DNA from 3 places in the Bariatricus sp. SGI.019 genome. Region 1 is predicted to be linked to each of the others. Evidence: predicted binding sites of a transcription regulator. Region 1 holds the regulator's gene; each other region holds the start of a gene.

Region 1 (6,629 bases):
GCATCCTTCATCCAACAATACTCTTTCATCTGTTTTCTGGTAAATGACTTATCCGTCTCATCTGCTTTTGCAAAATGTGTAAACATTCCTTCCATAACGAGATTCGGCATCCTGCTAATGTTCGTAATATGCTCTACACTTTCTTGACAGGTTGGAAAACCTAGCCGTGACATTCCTGTGTCCAACTTGATATGAATATAGGCATTCTTTCCCATGCTGACTGCGAGATCTGATACTTCTCTTGCCATCTCCTCTGTATACACAGTCATACGGATTTCATGCTCAATCATTGATCTCCTCTGATCCTGGAAGATACATCCCAGTACGAGAATGGGTTTTGTGATACCTCTGTGGCGAAGGATAACTGCTTCCTCAAGCGTTGCGACTGCATAACCCCAGATGTATTCTTTCGTACTAAGAAGCCTTGCTATCTGAACAGCTCCATGCCCATATCCATCCGTTTTAATAACTGCCAGCATCTTAACACCATCTTGTATATTTGCCTTCATCATCTCAATATTATATTCTATTGCATCAAGATCAATCCTTACACAGACTCTCGTATAATTCTTCACTTTTTACCTCCTCCTGCTCTTTAAATGCATTGGATAGATACTCCGTCAAATCTCTTGCCAAAACACTATAACTTCCTTTATCGATACGGGCATAATCACCTGCTCTTCCATGTAGGTATGCTCCCAAAACAGCGGCTTTCCTACAACTGAGTCCTTGCGCCAAAAGCGCAGCTATTATTCCCGCCAGTACATCTCCAGAACCAGCTTTTGCCATTGCCGAATTACCCGACATATTTACATAGTTTCCTTCAGAAACTGATGCAACAATAGTTCTGGCATCTTTCAGTACACAAGTCCATTGACTTTTTTGAACAAATGAATCCAGTATATCCATCCTATGTTGTTTTAATTCCTCTACACTTATATGTAACAGCCGTGACATCTCTTTCATATGTGGTGTTATCACAAAATCTGTATGATGAATCTTTTGAAGATAAGCGTTATGCTCCGCAATCAGGTTCAAACCATCTGCATCAATCAGACAAGGTACTTTCACATGCTCAAGAGTTGCCTTCAATATTCTCCTGGAACGCTCACTGATTCCTATTCCAGATCCAATACAAACTGCATCTGCCCATGTTAAAAGATTTAACAACTCAGTCTTATCAAAAATGTCATAAGTTGTAATAATTGCTTCCGGAAGGAGCTGCTGTAAAATAATCCTATTTTCTTCCGGTGTATAGATCTGTACCAGTCCTGCTCCAGACATATATGCCGCTTTTGCATTCAGATAAGCCGCTCCAGACATACCTTTACTTCCTGCAATTACAAGTAACTTCCCATATGTCCCTTTATTCGAATTTTCTTTTCTGGCTGGCAGAAATTTACAATATTCCTTCTTCTCATAAGTATATGCCGTTTTTTCGGTAGCAATTATTTTTTCCGTATGGATTCCGATATCAGCTACAATCACTTTACCAGAATATTCCTTTCCGGGATAGATTGCAAGTCCCAGCTTTTCCATTTGAAAAGTCACCGTAATATCTGCACGGAAAGCAATTCCAAGGACACTTCCATGATTCGCAGATATTCCAGATGGCATATCTACAGCAAATTTTACAGCCTTTGCTTCATTCATCTTCTGAATAATCTGAAAATATTTTCCTATAATCTCACGGCTAAGTCCAACACCGAACATCGCATCTATTATGATACTATATTCGTCTTCTTTGTACTCTTTGAATATCTCAACACCTGTTTCCCTTAATTTACTCATCTGCTGTTTTGTTTCATCCGTACGATGAGATTCATTTCCTACAAAACAAACTGTCACAGGATACCCTTTTTCCTTTAAAAGTCTCGCTATCGCAAATCCATCACCACCATTATTCCCTGAACCACATACGATACACGCTTTGGACAGATCAAGCTTTTCCGCCTCCATAGTCTCTACACATCTCTTTGCAGCACGCTCCATTAACTCCATAGACGAAATTCCCAGTTCCTGTATTGTATATTGATCCGCCTTTTTCATTTGATTTCCATTAAGCAGATATCGCATAATCTCACCTTCCAAGTTCATTTTACAATATAAAAGGACGTGTAAAAACCAGCCCGTCTGCGCATGCCAGTCATTACACGTCTTTGCTTTTTATTTCTTATGTTCTTCGTTATATCGGCTAATATTGTATGATAACTGCATTAAGCTTTCAGACAAGTGTACATTTTCAACAATTATATGATCCGGCAGATTCAAATCTGTATGGGCAAAATTCCAAATTGCACGAACACCATTGTCTACCAGCATATTAGCCACTTCAATTGCCTTGTCCTTTGGAATAGTTAAAACTGCAATCTCAACATCATTCTGTTGGACAAATGACTTTAACTCATCCATCATACGAATCGGCACGCCTCTGATTGAAACACCTACCAATCTTGGGTTGACATCAAAAATTCCTTTTAATACAAATCCTCTCTTCTCAAAAGCTGCATAATTAGCAAGAGCCTGCCCCAAATTACCAGCTCCTATAATAATCATATTATGAGCCTCTTCCAAGCCAAGAATCTTACCAATCTCTGTATACAAATATTTAACGTTATAACCATAACCCTGCTGACCGAACCCACCAAAATTGTTAAGATCCTGACGAATCTGAGATGCAGTCACTTTCATACGCTTACTCAAATCGTTAGACGAGATACGCTCCACTCCATTTTCAAGTAGCTCTCCTAAGTATCGATAGTATCGTGGCAATCTACGGATGACCGCCTGGGAAATCTCTCTCTCTTCCAATAGTCTCACCTTCCATTTCATTCTAAGAAATATTATATAGAATTGTGTGAACAAAGTCAAACTTTTAGTTGTATTTTGTCCTATTTTCGCTATAATGAAAACGAGTGAAAAAGGAGGATATGAAAATAATATGATATTAGCATGTCACGGAATCAGTAAATCTTTCGGCGAAAAAGTGATTATCGCTGACGGTTCTTTTCATATAGAAGATCACGAAAAAGCAGCTCTTGTTGGTCCCAATGGAGCGGGAAAATCAACGCTTTTTAAAATGATTGTAGGTGAGCTTCCTTCTGACCGCGGAGAAGTAATTTTAACCAAAGGCAAAACCTTGGGATATCTTGCACAGCATCAGGCTATGCAAAGTGGAAGCACTATCTATGAAGAAGTGAAACTTGCCAAATCTGATATCATCGAAATGGAAACACAGATCCGTTCCATCGAATTAGAATTAAAACATTTAGAAGGTGATGCATTGACATCACGCCTTGAAACATATAATCGTCTGACAGCTTCTTTTGAACGCCAGAATGGTTATGCATATGAAAGTGAGATTAACGGGGTATTAAAAGGTCTTGGTTTTACAGAAAATGATTTTTCTAAACCCGTAGATACCCTTTCTGGGGGTCAGAAAACCCGCGTCTCTCTTGGTAAATTATTGCTCACCAAGCCAGATATCTTGCTTTTGGACGAGCCTACTAACCACTTGGATCTAAACTCTATAGCTTGGTTAGAAACTTATCTTCTGAATTATCCAGGAGCCGTTCTGATCGTATCTCATGACCGTTACTTTTTGAACAAAGTAGTGACTAAGGTCTTAGAAATCGAATCTGGAAAATTGATGACCTATAATGGAAATTACAGTGATTATGCTGCCAAAAAGCAGCAGCTTCGTGATGCTCAGATAAAAGAATATTTAAATCAGCAGCAAGAAATAAAGCATCAGGAAGCCGTAATTGAAAAGCTTCGTTCTTTTAATCGTGAGAAATCTATTAAGCGTGCAGAAAGCCGTGAAAAGATGTTGGAAAAGATCCGTCCTGTAGAGAAACCCTTGGAAGCAAATAATGAGATTCACTTAACATTAGAGCCTTCTTGTGTCAGCGGTAACGATGTTCTGTCTGTTGAACATCTAAGTAAATCATTTCCAAATCAAGTTCTGTTTCAAGATATAAGTTTTGACATTAAACGCGGGGAACATGTTGCAATCATCGGTGACAATGGAACGGGGAAAACAACACTTTTAAAAATCTTAAATCAGGTAATATCAGCAGATTCCGGTACATTTACATTGGGAACTAATGTAGCGATCGGATACTATGATCAGGAACACCATGTACTACATATGGAAAAAACCATTTTTGACGAAATTTCAGATGATTACCCGGATTTGACTAACACGAAGATCAGAAATATGCTGGCCGCTTTTTTATTTACTGGGGATGATGTGTTTAAACGGATCGGTGACCTAAGCGGTGGAGAACGTGGCAGAGTATCTTTAGCGAAGCTGATGCTTTCGAAAGCTAATTTTCTGATTCTTGACGAACCAACAAACCACTTGGATATTCCATCAAAAGAAATTCTGGAAAAAGCATTGAACAACTATACCGGAACTATCTTATATGTTTCACACGATCGTTATTTTATCAATCAGACAGCAACAAGGATCCTTGATCTGGTGAATCAGACTTTTGTAAATTATATAGGGAATTATGACTATTATCTTGAAAAAAAAGACGAGCTAACAACCATTTATGCTGGTGCCCCGTCTTCTGTTTATATTCCAGGAACTGCAAATTCTGCTATATCTTCTGGCAAAGACTCTGTTGCAGCAAATGTGTCAGATTCTAAGCTCGACTGGAAGGAACAAAAAGAAGCACAGGCTCGCGAGCGAAAACGAAAAAACGAACTGAAGAAAACCGAAGAACGCATCACTACTCTTGAAGAGCGGGATGCTAAGATTGACGAAATGATGTTGCAGGAAGATATTTTTACAAGTTCCATTAAATGTCAGGAATTAGCCAATGAAAAGGCAGCTATTGCGGAAGAACTTGAAGAGCTGTATATAAAATGGGAAGAGCTGGCTGAATAGCTACAGCTCTTCCTTTTTCAGTAATTTCCATGGACGTTCTTTTCCAAGCCATCCCATTTCTTTCCAATAATTATCATCCACCGGACTCATTCCTTTTTTATGAAAGCTTCTCATAATATAGAACAGAGCACGAGTCTTGATTCCTGGATTCACTCCATCTGGATCTTTGGAAATCTTTAATACAAGCTTACTCAAATCTCTGTCAATCCGCTCTTTCTTATCTGCACTGACACCATCCCAACCAAGCGATGCCACCGACATTCCGTAGGTATACACTCTAGCGGCACCCCAGAACTGGAGACTAATCTTCATATCCTTAAGCGTAGATCTCACGCCGCCTCCCGCGGCAGTTGCAATACACACTGCCTGTTTTCGAAACATAGAAGCTCCCGGTCTGTGAACCATAAAACGATATCCATAATGATCCAACATAGATTTCATCGCTCCCGTTACATGCATGACATGAACCGGTGAAGTCAGAATCAACAGGTCAGCTTTATCAATCAAGCCAGTCAACCGCTTCATGTACATTAGATAATCAAAACATTTTGTCTCATCTTCCATAATACATCTTCCACAGCCTCTGCAAAACTCAGGCATATCCTTCGGTAGAAATAGTTCAATTACCTGATCCTCCTTTGTAGCAATCTTATCAATCAACATTTTTCCCACATGATAAGTAGAACCCTTTCGCATAGTTCCATTAATCATCAATATATTCATCTTCTATACTTCCCCCATTCATATAATCTACATCTGATGTCTAACAATCGTATATTCATCGCCATAACTATAATATGGGCAATCGTAATATGTATTGGTCACAAATCGATACAATTCATCCTCATCTAATGCCATCTGACAAGTGAAACATTCATAGTCCTCATCATATTCATAATGAGCACATGATTCACAATTACTCTTCACGATACACAACTCCTTCCTGGGAACAAGTATAACATATTTTTCATTTGGGTACACCCTAAATGTAAAAAGGGGACGTAGTAAAAGTTAATTTTACTACGTCCCCTTTTTACTATTAATTACTACAATTTCTCAGCAATTGCTTTTATAAACTCTTCACTATTCAACACAGTTGGATTCTCTAAAGTTGTAATTAAAGCAAGATCTTTGGTCATTTTTCCTTCTTCAATTGTGTCGATCGTTGCTTTTTCAAGCTTATCTGCAAAATCCATCAATTCCTGATTGCTGTCTAATTCACCACGTTTTCTCAACGCTCCGGTCCATGCAAATATAGTGGCAACTGAATTGGTTGATGTTTCTTCTCCTTTTAAGTGTTTATAATAATGACGCTGTACTGTTCCATGTGCAGCTTCATATTCATAATAACCTTCTGGAGATACCAGTACAGAGGTCATCATAGCCAATGAACCGAATGCGGAAGAAACCATATCACTCATTACATCTCCGTCATAGTTCTTACATGCCCAGATATATCCGCCTTCTGATTTCATAACGCGGGCAACTGCATCATCAATCAACGTATAGAAATATACGATACCAGCGTTTTCAAATTTTTCTGCATATTCTGCATCATAGATTTCCTGGAAAATATCTTTGAATGTATGATCATATTTTTTAGAAATCGTATCTTTCGTCGCAAACCACAGATCCTGCTTGGTATCCAAAGCATAATTGAAGCAGCTTCTTGCAAAACTTTCAATGGATCCGCACAGATTGTGCATTCCCTGTGCAACACCTGGTCCTGCAT
Region 2 (6,629 bases), on a different contig from region 1:
GTCAAAATTGTTAATTTCTGCACAGGAAAATGTGCTGTCTGGAGGAACAAAGCCGAGATTTGACAGCAAGCTCGTTGTAGATTTATCAATGTGAGCGGGATATGCAATTCCATGATAGGATTCTACCAATGAGAATACATGATCAAAAGATATGTCAGTAGCGCTGATCAGAAGCCGGTCAACTTGTCCGATGACTTGATCGAATTCATTCATGATCTGTTGTTTCCCGAATATATTTTCTCGGTTTTTAATTGGAAGAATATGTTCGTAGATATATGCGTCAAAGGACATTGCACTTTCCAGATCCGGAAACAGGCAGACAACATGAACCTCTTCGGCAGTAGTAAGTTCCATTCCGGGGATCACGATTACGCCATATTCTTCCCCATGTTTCATTGCAGCAGGACAATTTTTGCATGAATTATGATCTGTCAATGCGATTACGTCGAGTCCCTTGACAGAAGCCATGCCTACAAGATTGGCGGGTGTCATGTCATCATCACCACAGGGAGACAGACAAGAATGCAAGTGCAGATCGTAGTACAGGGGCATCATAGTAATAACTCCTGCAATTTTAGTGCGGCATCAAAGATGGGAAGATCAGTTGAAAAGACGGTAATCCCCTCTTTTTCAGCACAGGAAAGGTCTTCTTCGGAAAAAGTAATTCCTTCTGCCAGTATAATACAGGAAACGTCGGTCAGAGAAGCAACAGCAATTGTATTTTTATTTCCCATGACAGTGACCCATGCACTTTCAGCAGGTGCCTTACTCATGGCAATGCTCAGAAGATCACAGCAAAATATTTTGGATATTGTTCTGGAAGAATCTCCAACTGTACTAAGTGTGAAGATTCCTGAGTCGATCAGTGACTGAATAGTTTTCATAATCATTGCTCCTTTTTCTCGATTTCGGATGTCAGTTTTAGTATATAATCCTTTAGCATACGCATGGTATCTTCATCTTTATCAGCGCTTTTCTCCAGAGAAGACATCATAGAAGAGATGTCTTTTGATAAAGTGCCGATATATTCGTGGAAAGAATAGATACAGTCATTTTTCGTTGCATTTCCCCGTACGATATCTTCTGCCAGTGCGCGGCATGTCGGTGCACCGCAGGAGCCACAGTCAAGACCGGGGAGCTGCTCTGTCAATTCTTCGATTAATCCCATCATTTCAAAACTTTCGCGGAAAGACTTGCCCAAGCGGAATACAGGTTCATATTCAACGTAGGTAGACCAGTGGTAATCAAGTTCATCAAAATCCTTGATATGGGATCTTGAAACTGGGAGATTCCTATGTAACTTCTTGGATTTTGCAGTAGCGATGTAGGGATTTTCAACGGTCAGAGAACCGCCCACGCATCCACCGTTACATGCATTTAATTCTACAAATTTAAGATCGTGGAATTTTTCGTCTTCCAGATCACTTAATACTCTTAAAGCACTCATGATACCATCGCAGGCCAGATAATTGTCGGTAAGCAATCCACTGGATTCGCCACCTGCGTTGCTCCAGCCGATTCCGATCCGCCCAGACTCAGACAGGGGCTTTAACCTAGATTCATCGTGTGTCATGTGCTCCAGTAAAATAGGATACACTTCTTTTATTGCAAGGACTTTATCGATTTCGCTTTTCTCAATACCCAAAGGCGATTTTACATAAGTTACTTTTGATGGGCATGGAGAGATAAAGAAAATGCCGATATCTTCCGAGTTCAGACCTGTTTTTTCTATAGCTCTTTTTCGTGCAATCTCTGCAGCGACCTCTACGGGTGGCTTTAATGGGAGAAGTCTTGGAATCAGCGTTGGGAATTTCACACGAATGATTCTTACAATGGTAGGGCATGCGGTGCTGATGAAAGGTGCTTCATCAATATGTTCCTGAATATATGCGTGAGAAGCTTCAGAGACAAGTTCGGCGGCAGCGCTGACCTCAAAAACATCATCAAAGCCCATGGAAAGCAGGGCATTCAGCACAATATCAATGTTCTTAAGGTTATTAAATTGTGAGTAGAGTGAAGGTGCTGGTAGAGCAACCGTATATTTGTATTTTTTGATTTCGTCAACGGAATCATAGATTGCCACTTTTGCGTGATGTGGACAATACCTGAGGCAACGACCGCAATCTACGCAAAATTTCGGGTTGATCTTTGCCTTCCCATTCTGTACGCGTATGGCTTGGGTAGGACAGTATTTAATGCAGTTGATACACCCTGTGCAGGCTTTTTTATCCAGTTGTACAGAATTAATGAATTTGTTCAAAAGTTTCCCTCCCTACAGTTTAAAAATGCACATCCATGGTGACTGTAGTGCCTACTCCTATCGTTGAGTCAATGTTCATGTAATCTGAGTATTTCTTCATGTTGGGGAGTCCCATTCCAGCACCGAAGCCAAGAGCGCGAACCTCTTCCGGTGCAGTGGAATATCCCTGTTCCATTGCTTTATCAATATCCGCAATCCCTGGGCCAACATCTGCAAGGATCATGCGAATATTATCTGGTGCGATCTCGACCTTGATCGTGCCGCCATTGGCATGAATGACCATGTTGATCTCACCTTCATACATAGCAATTGCGACCTTGCGTATCACATTATTGTCGATTCCCATCACTTTTAGTTTGTTTTTTACATCACTGCTGGCTTCCCCGGCGCGTGTGAAGTCATCTCCAGAGATAACGTAATTAAATACAAGTTTTTCACACATGAAGTTATACACCTCCAAGTAATCCATTGCTGTATAGTATGCCACATGATGTGAACATATCGTGGCGTGTACAGAGTATGACAATCCCTTTTTCTTCTGCCAGAGTCAGAATGTTGGAGTCTGGGATTTTATTTCTTACAAATATAATACAGACAATGTCAAGCATCTCGGCGGTCCGTACGACCTGTGGATTACACAGACCAGTAATTAAGGCGGAGTGTTCATCGGCGTAGGCAAGGACATCACTCATCATATCGGATGAGAAAGCATAATGTACTTCACTGTCCAGACAATTATTGCCATAAAGAACATCCGCATCTAACAAAGTTTTTATTCTTTCGATTGTCATAAATACCTCCCGAATGGATAGATTTATTTTAGTATAGCATTGCAAAAAGATGAATTCAACCATGAAATTGTACAAAATACACAAAAAATGGTTTTTAAAATTGAAAATATTTTAACAATATGATAGTGAAATAACAAACGAAGCTGTCGGAAAATTAACTAAATTACATGAGAAAAAGCTATAGATTTTTGAAAATTTGTATGCTAGAATGAAAAAATGAAATGAGTTTTCTGGTGAAAACGACAAAATTTGACAATAACTAAGGGAGGTAAAAGAGAATGCTTTCTAAAAAATCTACAGTTCAGTTCAATGGAACGGAAGAACAAAAAAAAGAACTGTTAGAGATGATTCATGAACTGAAAGACGAAAAAGGTTCCTTGATGCCGATTATGCAAAGGGCTCAGGATATTTATGGATATCTGCCTATTGAGGTTCAGACAATCATTTCTGATGAAACGGGTATTCCATTAGAGAAGATCTATGGGGTTGCCACATTCTATTCTCAGTTTAACTTGAACCCAAAAGGACGTTATCGTATATCTGTCTGTCTTGGTACAGCTTGCTATGTAAAAGGTTCTGGTGATATTTACAATAAGCTGATGGAAAAACTGGGAATCGTAGGAGGAGAATGTACTCCAGATGGTAAATTTTCCCTGGATGCCTGTCGTTGTGTAGGAGCCTGCGGACTGGCACCAGTCATGATGGTTAATGATGAAGTATACGGCCGGCTTACAGTAGATGATATTGATGATATTCTGGCCAAATATGAATAGATATGATGACAGAAATTGCATTGAATATTCTGGATGTTACAGAAAACTCTGTGCGTGCTGGAGCCAGCTACATAGAGATTAGTGTCATAGCAAATACAGAAAAGGACATTCTTGAAGTATCGGTAATTGATAATGGATGTGGAATGAGTGAGGAGCAAGTGAAAAAGGTGACGGACCCTTTCTACACGACAAGAACGACCCGTAGAGTTGGCCTTGGTATTCCTTTTTTTAAACAGGCAGCTGAAAGTACCGGGGGAAGCTTTTCGATTTGCTCGAAGGAACAGGAAGGCACCTGTGTAAAGGCAGTATTTGGATTGTCTCATATTGATAGGATGCCGTTGGGTGACATTAATTCGACTATTTATACATTGATAGTATTCAATGAATCAATTGATTTTCATTATAAATATGAATATGACGGTAAAGGATTTGTGCTTGATACAAAGGAAATGAAGAATATATTAGGCGGCTTGTCGTTCAAAGATGCTGAAGTGTCTCAGTTTATTCGGGAATATCTGGATACGAATAAGGCAGAAGTGGATGACGGAGAAACATTATGACGTAAAGGGAGGAAAGGTATGAAATCTCTGGAAGAATTAAAAGCAATAAGAGAAAGAAATCAAGGAAAAGTCGGTGTCCGTTCTGAGAGTGAGACACAGACCAGAGTCGTTGTCGGTATGGCGACCTGTGGAATTGCAAGTGGAGCAAGACCGGTGCTTACGGCTTTATCAGATGCAGTGCAGAAGGAATTTTTGACGGATAAGATCAGTGTGACTCCGACAGGATGTATTGGATTATGCCAGTATGAGCCGATCGTTGAAGTATTGGAACCAGGAAAAGAAAAAGTAACTTATGTGAAGATGAATCCTGAGAAAGCGATGGAGGTATTTGAACTTCATCTGAAGAAGGGACAGGTCGTTACAAAATACACATTAGGGGCGCAGCAATTATAAGTAAAGGAGGTATAGGTCTATGTATCGTTCGCACGTTTTGGTATGTGGTGGAACAGGATGTACTTCCTCAGGCAGCCAGAAGATCAGAGAAAGACTTGTAGAAGAGATTAAGAAAAACGGATTAGAGAATGAAGTTGGTGTTGTTAAGACCGGTTGTTTCGGTTTGTGTGCATTAGGTCCAATTATGATTGTATATCCGGAAGGCTCTTTTTATGCAATGGTAAAGGAAGAAGATATTCCGGAAATTGTATCCGAGCACCTCTTAAAAGGAAGAGTTGTAAAACGTCTTCTTTATGATGAGACAGTAAAGAGCAGTGAAGAGATTCTTCCACTGCAGGAAACACAGTTCTATAAGAAGCAACACAGAGTTGCACTTCGTAACTGTGGTGTTATTAATCCGGAAAATATTGAAGAATATATTGGAACCCGTGGATATGAAGCTCTTGGTACAGTCCTTACAACGATGAAACCGGAAGAGGTTATCCAGATCATTCTGGACAGCGGACTTCGCGGACGTGGCGGAGCAGGATTCCCGACTGGATTGAAATGGAAATTTGCTGCTGCAAATGCTGCAGATCAGAAGTATGTCTGTTGTAATGCCGACGAAGGAGACCCGGGTGCATTCATGGATCGTTCCGTTCTGGAAGGAGATCCGCATGTAGTATTAGAGGCAATGGCAATTGCCGGCTATGCAATCGGAGCATCTCAGGGATATATCTATGTACGTGCTGAGTATCCGATCGCAGTTGAGCGTCTAAATATCGCAATTAAACAGGCAAGAGAATATGGCCTGTTAGGAAAAAATATTTTTGATACAGGATTTGATTTTGATATTGAGCTTCGTCTTGGTGCAGGAGCATTCGTGTGTGGAGAAGAGACAGCGCTTATGACTTCTATTGAAGGTAATCGAGGAGAACCTCGTCCACGTCCGCCATTCCCTGCATTAAAGGGTCTGTTCCAGAAACCGACAATTCTGAACAATGTTGAGACTCTGGCAAACATTCCTCAGATCATTTTAAATGGTGCGGATTGGTTTGCATCCATGGGAACAGAGAAATCTAAAGGAACCAAAGTATTTGCTCTTGGTGGAAAAGTTAAAAATACAGGTCTTGTTGAGATTCCAATGGGAACAACACTTCGCGAGATCGTAGAAGAAATCGGCGGAGGTATTCCAAACGGTAAGAAGTTCAAAGCAGCACAGACCGGAGGACCTTCCGGCGGATGTATTCCGGCAGAACACTTCGATGTTCCAATCGATTATGATAACCTGATTGCAATCGGATCAATGATGGGATCTGGTGGATTGATCGTAATGGATGAAGATACCTGTATGGTTGATATCGCAAAATTCTTCCTGGAATTCACAGTAGATGAATCTTGCGGAAAATGTGCTCCATGCCGTATCGGAACCAGACGTATGTTAGAGATTCTAGAGAAGATTACCAATGGTCAGGGAACTATGGAAGATCTGGATAAGCTGGAAGAGCTGGCAGCACATCTGAAGTCAAATTCACTGTGTGCTCTCGGTCAGACAGCTCCGAACCCGGTACTTTCAACCTTACGTTACTTTAGAGATGAATATGTTGCACATATTGTAGATAAGAAATGTCCGGCAGGCGTTTGTAAAGCACTTCTTACATATAAGATTGACGCAGATAAATGTAAGGGATGTACTTTGTGTGCAAGAACCTGTCCGAATGATGCTATTTCCGGTACAGTAAGAGAACCACATGTCATCAATCCAGATAAGTGTGTAAAATGTGGAGCTTGTATGGAAAAATGTCGTTTCGGTGCTATTTATAAAGAGTAATGGAGGATGGAGAATATGGAAAATATTAATCTTAAAATTAAT
Region 3 (6,629 bases), on a different contig from region 1:
ATCGGTTTAACTATGACAGACAGCAGTATGTTGACGCCGACGAAATCTGTGACAGCCGTCATTGGTGTGAGTCGAAGCAAAGAGCCTTGCCATATGAAAGGGTGTGAAGCTTGTGAAAAAAAAGATTGTATATATCGGAGATGTCCATAGAGGATTGCGGAAGAATGAACAGATGAGATGACAACAAAGGAGAAGACGAATGTTATTAGAACGACTGGGAAAAGAATTATTGTATTTTGATGGTGGAATGGGAACTTTGCTTCAGTCGAAAGGACTGAAGCCAGGAGAACTTCCAGAAGTATGGAACCTGGAACATACAGAAGAAATCGTTGATATTCATCGTCAATATTATGAGGCGGGAAGTGACATTGTTCTGACGAATACTTTTGGTGCTAACGCATTAAAATTCCATGATTCAAAATATGCATTAAAAGATATTGTGACAGCTGCTGTAGCGAATGTAAAAAAAGCAGCATCTTTAGGAGTGCATGACGGACGAGAAGTATATACGGCATTGGATATAGGACCAACTGGTAAACTGCTGAAGCCGATGGGGGATCTTGCGTTTGAAGATGCCTACGAGGCTTTCAAAGAAGTGGTAAAATATGGAGAAGATGCTGGTGTGGATCTGATTCATATTGAGACTATGAGTGATACCTATGAAGTAAAAGCAGCTGTTCTCGCCGCAAAAGAGAATACAGACTTGCCGGTATTTGCAACAATGATTTTTGATGAAAAAGGAAAGCTTTTGACAGGCGGAGATGTTCCGTCAGTTGTTGCTATGTTGGAAGGATTAAGAGTTGATGCATTAGGAATTAACTGTGGAATGGGGCCTGAGCAGATGCTCCCGATTCTAAGTGAGATTATGGAGTACACTTCTATTCCGGTCATTGTAAAACCGAATGCAGGACTTCCAAAACAAAGGGATGGTGAAGTATACTATGATGTAGTTCCAAGACAATTTGCGCAAACGATGCAGAAAGTTCTGCAATTAGGAGCCAGTGTGATCGGTGGATGTTGTGGTACTACACCGGAACATATCCGTGTCATGATTCAAGGTGTTCAGAGCCGTCAGCTGCAAAGACCGGTTCCTACAGATAAAACGATTGTATCTTCTTATGGAAAAGCGGTTTTGTTAGGGCAGAAGCCTATGATCATCGGAGAGAGAATTAATCCGACCGGAAAAAAGAAGTTCAAGCAGGCTTTAAAAGAACACGATATGGATTACATATTGAAAGAAGGAATCACACAGCAAGACAGAGGTGCGCATATTCTGGACGTTAATGTCGGCCTTCCGGATATAGATGAAGTTGCCATGATGAAAGAAGTTATTACTGAGCTACAGAGTGTAACCAGTCTGCCATTACAGATTGATACGGTAGATATTAAAGCTATGGAAGCTGCGATGCGTATATATAATGGGAAACCGATGGTAAATTCTGTGAATGGCAAGCAGGAATCTATGGATCAGGTTTTTCCTTTGATTCAAAAATATGGTGGTGTGGTGATTGGACTGACCATTGATGAAGAAGGAATTCCTAATACTGCAGAAGGAAGGATTAAGATTGCTGGGAAGATTATAAAAGAAGCAGAAAAATATGGTATTCAGAAAAAAGATATTGTCATTGACGTCCTTGCAATGACAATCAGTTCTGAACCAGATGGCGCAAAGGTAACATTGGAGGCATTAAAAGGGGTACGGGAAGCATACGGTGTATGCACAGTGTTGGGGGTGTCCAACATCTCTTTTGGACTTCCTTATCGTCCGGCGATTAATTCCAATTTTTATACTATGGCAATGCAGAATGGTCTGAGTGCAGGAATTATTAATCCATCTTCCGAAGATATGATGCGTTCTTATTATTCTTTTTGCGCATTGATGAATTATGATGAAAATTGTGAGGAATATATTCAAAAATATGGAAATCAGCAAATCTCTACGACATCAATAATGTCTTCAGAGCTTACTCTAAAATCTGCAATTGAAAAAGGATTAAAAGAAGAAGCTCATCATGCAACCAGAGAATTGTTAAAGTCCCAAGAACCATTGGAGATTATCAATCAACATTTAATTCCGGCTTTGGATGTTGTAGGAAAGGGTTTTGAGAAAGGAACCATTTTTTTACCGCAATTGTTGATGAGTGCTGATGCAGCGAAGATTGCGTTTGCGGTGCTGAAAGATGTCCTTGCCCAGAACGGCGGAGATGTTCAGAAAAAAGATAAAGTGATTCTGGCAACGGTAAAGGGAGATATCCATGATATAGGGAAAAATATTGTGAAAGTATTGCTGGAAAACTACAGTTTTGATGTGATTGATCTTGGAAAGGATGTTCCACCGGAAACGATTGTAGATTGTGCAATCCGGGAAGATGTCAAGCTGATTGGTTTGAGTGCATTGATGACGACCACGGTTGTCAGCATGGAAGATACAATTAAGCTTCTGCATCAGAAAAAGCCAGAATGTAAAGTTATGGTTGGTGGGGCAGTGCTGAATCAAGATTATGCGGATATGATTGGTGCCGATTTCTATGGGAAAGATGCAATGCAATCAGTGTATTATGCACAGAGAGTATTTTCAGAAGAATAAAAGAAGGAAAAGAGGAAGAAGAATATGTCATTAATATTACCAGAAAAATATGACCCCCGTCTGGGTGTGCGAGAAACGCAGGAGGCAATTAAATACATTCGTGATACATTTCAGAAAGAATTAGGGAAGGAAATGAATCTCGAGAGAATCTCAGCACCGTTGTTCGTGGAAAAGAGTAGTGGACTGAATGATAACCTGAATGGTGTGGAACGTCCTGTACAGTTTGATATTGCTGGAATTCCCGGGGAGACTGTAGAGGTGGTACATTCCCTTGCAAAATGGAAACGTATGGCCTTGCATGAGTATGGTTTTCAGCCAGGAGAAGGGTTATATACCAATATGAATGCCATTCGCCGGGACGAAGAACTGGATAACCTCCATTCCTGTTACGTGGACCAGTGGGATTGGGAGAAGGTTATTACGAAGGAAGAACGAAATATTGATACTCTAAAAGAAACTGTGAGAACTATTTTTAAAATCATCAAGCATATGCAGCATGAGGTTTGGTATAAGTATCCCAATGCTGTAAAGAAACTTCCGAATGATGTGTTCTTTATCACCTCTCAGGAATTAGAGGATCGTTATCCGGATAAAACGCCAAAAGAAAGAGAAAATCTGATTACCAAAGAATATGGCTGCGTATTCTTAATGCAGATCGGAGATAAACTGGCAAGTGGAAAACCTCATGATGGACGTGCACCTGATTATGATGACTGGCAGTTAAACGGAGATATTCTGTTCTGGTTTGAGAATCTGAACAGTGCTTTGGAGATTTCCAGTATGGGGATCCGTGTTGATGAAAAATCACTGGAAGAGCAGCTGAAAAAGGCAGGATGCGAGGAGAGAAAAGATCTTCCATATCATCAGATGCTGTTGAATGGAGAATTGCCTTATACAATCGGCGGCGGTATTGGACAATCCAGATTATGTATGCTCCTTTTGGATCGTGCACATGTAGGAGAAGTACAGGCAAGTATCTGGCCAAAAGAGATGCGGGAGACTTGCAGACAACATAATATCTTCCTTCTCTAATTAAGAAAATGTTTTAAAATAGGAACAAGAGAAATGGTTGACAATTCATTAACAAATAATTATAGTTGAATCTGTAAAAATGATACGTTATACCAGGAGGATATGAGAACTATGATGAGAGGATTGGACACGACAGTTAGAAAACTCAGACGAACAGTATTTGAGGAAGTTGCCAGACTGGGATTTAAGGCGAATGCAGATACTCTGAATGATGATATGGAAGCAATTCCATATAAAATCGTGAATGATGATACGATTAAATACAGAGAGAGTGTTTATCGTGCACGTGCAGTAGTAAGAGAGCGTCTTCGTCTTGCAATGGGCTTATCTCTGCGTCCAGAAAACAAACCGGTTCATCTGACTGCAGGTGTGGAAGCCAGCAACATCTCAGATAAATATTATGAACCGCCGCTTATGCAGGTGATTCCATCAGCCTGTGAAGGATGTCAGGAGAAAGGATATGAAGTCAGCAATATGTGTAAAGGCTGTCTGGCGCATCCATGTATGGAAGTCTGTCCAAGAGGCGCGATCTCTATGGTCAATGGTCGTTCTTTTATCGATCAGGAGAAGTGTATTAGCTGTGGAAAATGTAAAACAGTCTGTCCATATGATGCAATCTCAAAAAAGGAACGTCCATGTGCAAAGGCGTGTGGTGTCTCTGCAATTGAAACAGATGAACAGGGACGTGCAAAAATCAACGTAGATAAATGTGTTTCCTGTGGAATGTGCATGGTAAGCTGTCCGTTTGGAGCTATTTCTGATAAGTCTCAGATTTTCCAACTTGCAAGAGCTCTGACAGAGGGCGATGAGATCGTTGCGGAGATCGCACCGGCATTTGCAGGACAGTTTGGAGATAATATTACGCCGAGAAACTTAAAAGCAGCTCTTCAGGAACTTGGATTTTCTGAAGTATATGAAGTTGCACTGGGTGCTGATATCGGAGCAATCGCTGAGGCACGTCATTATGTACATAAAGTAGCTACCGGAGAATTGCCATTCTTATTAACTTCTTGTTGTCCTTCCTGGGCGATGCTTGCGAAAAAGTATTTCCCAGATATGATTGACCAGGTTTCTCAGGAACTGACACCGATGGTGGCAACTGCCCGTACAATTAAGAAAGAACATCCGAATGCAAGAGTGGTATTTATCGGGCCATGTGCTGCGAAGAAGCTGGAAGCCATGAGAAGAACGGTAAGAAGTGATGTAGACTTTGTTATTACTTTTGAAGAATTGCAGGCAATGTTTGATGCAAAGGATATTGATCTTCTGGAATATGAAGCGGAATCTTCCTTCCATAATGCAACGGGTGCAGGACGTGGATATGCGGTTGCAGGCGGTGTTGCTGATGCAATTGAAAAGTGCATCAAAGAATATTACCCAGATGTGGAAGTTAAGATTGAACATGCTGAAGGGCTGGCAGAATGTAAGAAGATATTGTCTATGGCCAAGGTCGGAAGAATGAATGGCTGTCTGATCGAAGGTATGGGATGTCCTGGCGGATGTGTAGCAGGTGCAGGTACCAATCTTCAAGTTACAAAAGCACAGAAGAAGGTAAAAGAGTTCGTAGATGGATCTACAAAGAAATTACCTCCAAAAGAATTAGAAGAAATTGAATTAAAGTAACTACAAAGGGGCAAGCGGAGCGTTGACAAACCGCTTGCTTCTCTTTATAATTAAAACTTAGTTATTTAAATATTTTACAGAATCTAAAATATTTCATGTATACGTATGGGTCATATATAGGAATGGGTCATGAATGCATATGAATAGGGAACAGGAGGATGTTATGCAGAAATACGGAGTAAATGAATTAAGAAGGATGTTCCTTGAATTTTTTGAGAGTAAAGAACATCTCGCTATGAAAAGTTTTTCATTGGTGCCACATAATGATAAGAGCTTATTGTTGATCAATTCAGGAATGGCACCATTAAAGCCATATTTTACCGGACAGGAGATTCCACCAAGAAGAAGAGTGACAACCTGCCAGAAATGTATTCGTACCGGAGATATTGAAAATGTAGGTAAAACAGCACGTCACGGTACCTTTTTTGAAATGCTTGGTAATTTTTCGTTCGGAGATTATTTTAAAACAGAATCCATTCACTGGACATGGGAATTCCTGACAGAGGTTGTGGGACTTGATCCTGACAGACTGTATCCTTCTGTTTATTTGGAGGATGATGAAGCATGGGAGATCTGGAACAAGGAGATTGGAATTCCAGCAGAAAGAATCTTCCGGTTTGGAAAAGAGGATAATTTCTGGGAACATGGTTCCGGCCCGTGCGGTCCATGTTCTGAAGTATATTATGATCGTGGAGAAAAGTATGGCTGCGGCAGTCCTGACTGTACAGTAGGCTGTGAATGCGATCGTTATATGGAGATCTGGAACAATGTATTTTCACAGTTTGATAATGACGGACACAATAATTATACTGAATTAGCGCAAAAGAATATCGATACTGGTATGGGGTTGGAGCGTCTGGCTTGTATTGTACAAGATGTGGATTCCATGTTTGATATTGATACAATTAAGGCTTTACGTGACCATGTCTGTCGTCTTGCAGACGTAGAATATGGAAAAGATGATGAGACGGATGTCTCTATCCGTGTTGTTACTGACCATATCCGTTCTGTGACATTTATGATTTCTGATGGAATTATGCCATCCAACAGTGGACGTGGCTATGTTCTTCGTCGTTTGCTTCGTCGTGCTTGCCGTCATGGAAGATTGTTGAATATTAAAGGTGCATTTTTAGTAGAATTGGCACAGACTGTCATTGATGGTTCAAAAGATGGTTATCCTGAACTGGAAGAAAAGAAAGACTTTATCTTTAATGTTATTGCTAAAGAAGAGGCACAGTTTAATAAAACTATTGATCAGGGATTGTCTATTCTTGCAGAAATGGAAGCCGAGATGGCAAAAAATGAAGAAAAGGTTCTTTCCGGAGAAAATGCATTTAAGCTTTATGATACTTATGGATTCCCGATAGATCTAACCAGCGAGATTCTG

What was found. Region 1 encodes Rex, which represses fermentation and respiration genes when NADH is low (regulators of the CRP and FNR family bind a similar motif). Its sites were predicted from a motif close to ATTGTTAANTANTTAACAAT; they were not measured.
Region 2: a site for Rex is predicted at 3,151-3,170, ahead of ACQRD1_RS01940 (DRTGG domain-containing protein). Genes of this name have one in related genera too.
Region 3: a site for Rex is predicted at 3,656-3,675, ahead of ACQRD1_RS08080 (4Fe-4S dicluster domain-containing protein). Genes of this name have one in related genera too.

What each region holds. Positions count from the first base shown of each region.
Region 1 covers NZ_JBNPOQ010000017.1:36,705-43,333, reverse strand. Annotated here, with positions in the region: gene alr (alanine racemase) at 1-575, opposite strand, end outside; gene ACQRD1_RS11420 (NAD(P)H-hydrate dehydratase) at 541-2,076, opposite strand; gene ACQRD1_RS11415 (redox-sensing transcriptional repressor Rex) at 2,167-2,811, opposite strand; gene ACQRD1_RS11410 (ABC-F family ATP-binding cassette domain-containing protein) at 2,942-4,897, shown strand; gene ACQRD1_RS11405 (flavodoxin family protein) at 4,898-5,620, opposite strand; gene ACQRD1_RS11400 (DUF6472 family protein) at 5,648-5,824, opposite strand; gene ACQRD1_RS11395 (NADP-dependent isocitrate dehydrogenase) at 5,944-6,629, opposite strand, start outside.
Region 2 covers NZ_JBNPOQ010000002.1:129,330-135,958, reverse strand. Annotated here, with positions in the region: gene ACQRD1_RS01960 (PHP domain-containing protein) at 1-555, opposite strand, end outside; gene ACQRD1_RS01955 (DRTGG domain-containing protein) at 552-884, opposite strand; gene ACQRD1_RS01950 ([Fe-Fe] hydrogenase large subunit C-terminal domain-containing protein) at 887-2,260, opposite strand; gene ACQRD1_RS01945 (ATP-binding protein) at 2,280-2,702, opposite strand; gene ACQRD1_RS01940 (DRTGG domain-containing protein) at 2,707-3,051, opposite strand; gene ACQRD1_RS01935 (complex I 24 kDa subunit family protein) at 3,330-3,824, shown strand; gene ACQRD1_RS01930 (ATP-binding protein) at 3,827-4,384, shown strand; gene ACQRD1_RS01925 ((2Fe-2S) ferredoxin domain-containing protein) at 4,403-4,777, shown strand; gene nuoF (NADH-quinone oxidoreductase subunit NuoF) at 4,797-6,587, shown strand; gene ACQRD1_RS01915 (NADH-dependent [FeFe] hydrogenase, group A6) at 6,603-6,629, shown strand, end outside.
Region 3 covers NZ_JBNPOQ010000010.1:80,310-86,938, reverse strand. Annotated here, with positions in the region: gene ACQRD1_RS08095 (vitamin B12 dependent-methionine synthase activation domain-containing protein) at 1-150, shown strand, start outside; gene ACQRD1_RS08090 (homocysteine S-methyltransferase family protein) at 200-2,587, shown strand; gene asnA (aspartate--ammonia ligase) at 2,612-3,619, shown strand; gene ACQRD1_RS08080 (4Fe-4S dicluster domain-containing protein) at 3,731-5,242, shown strand; gene alaS (alanine--tRNA ligase) at 5,406-6,629, shown strand, end outside.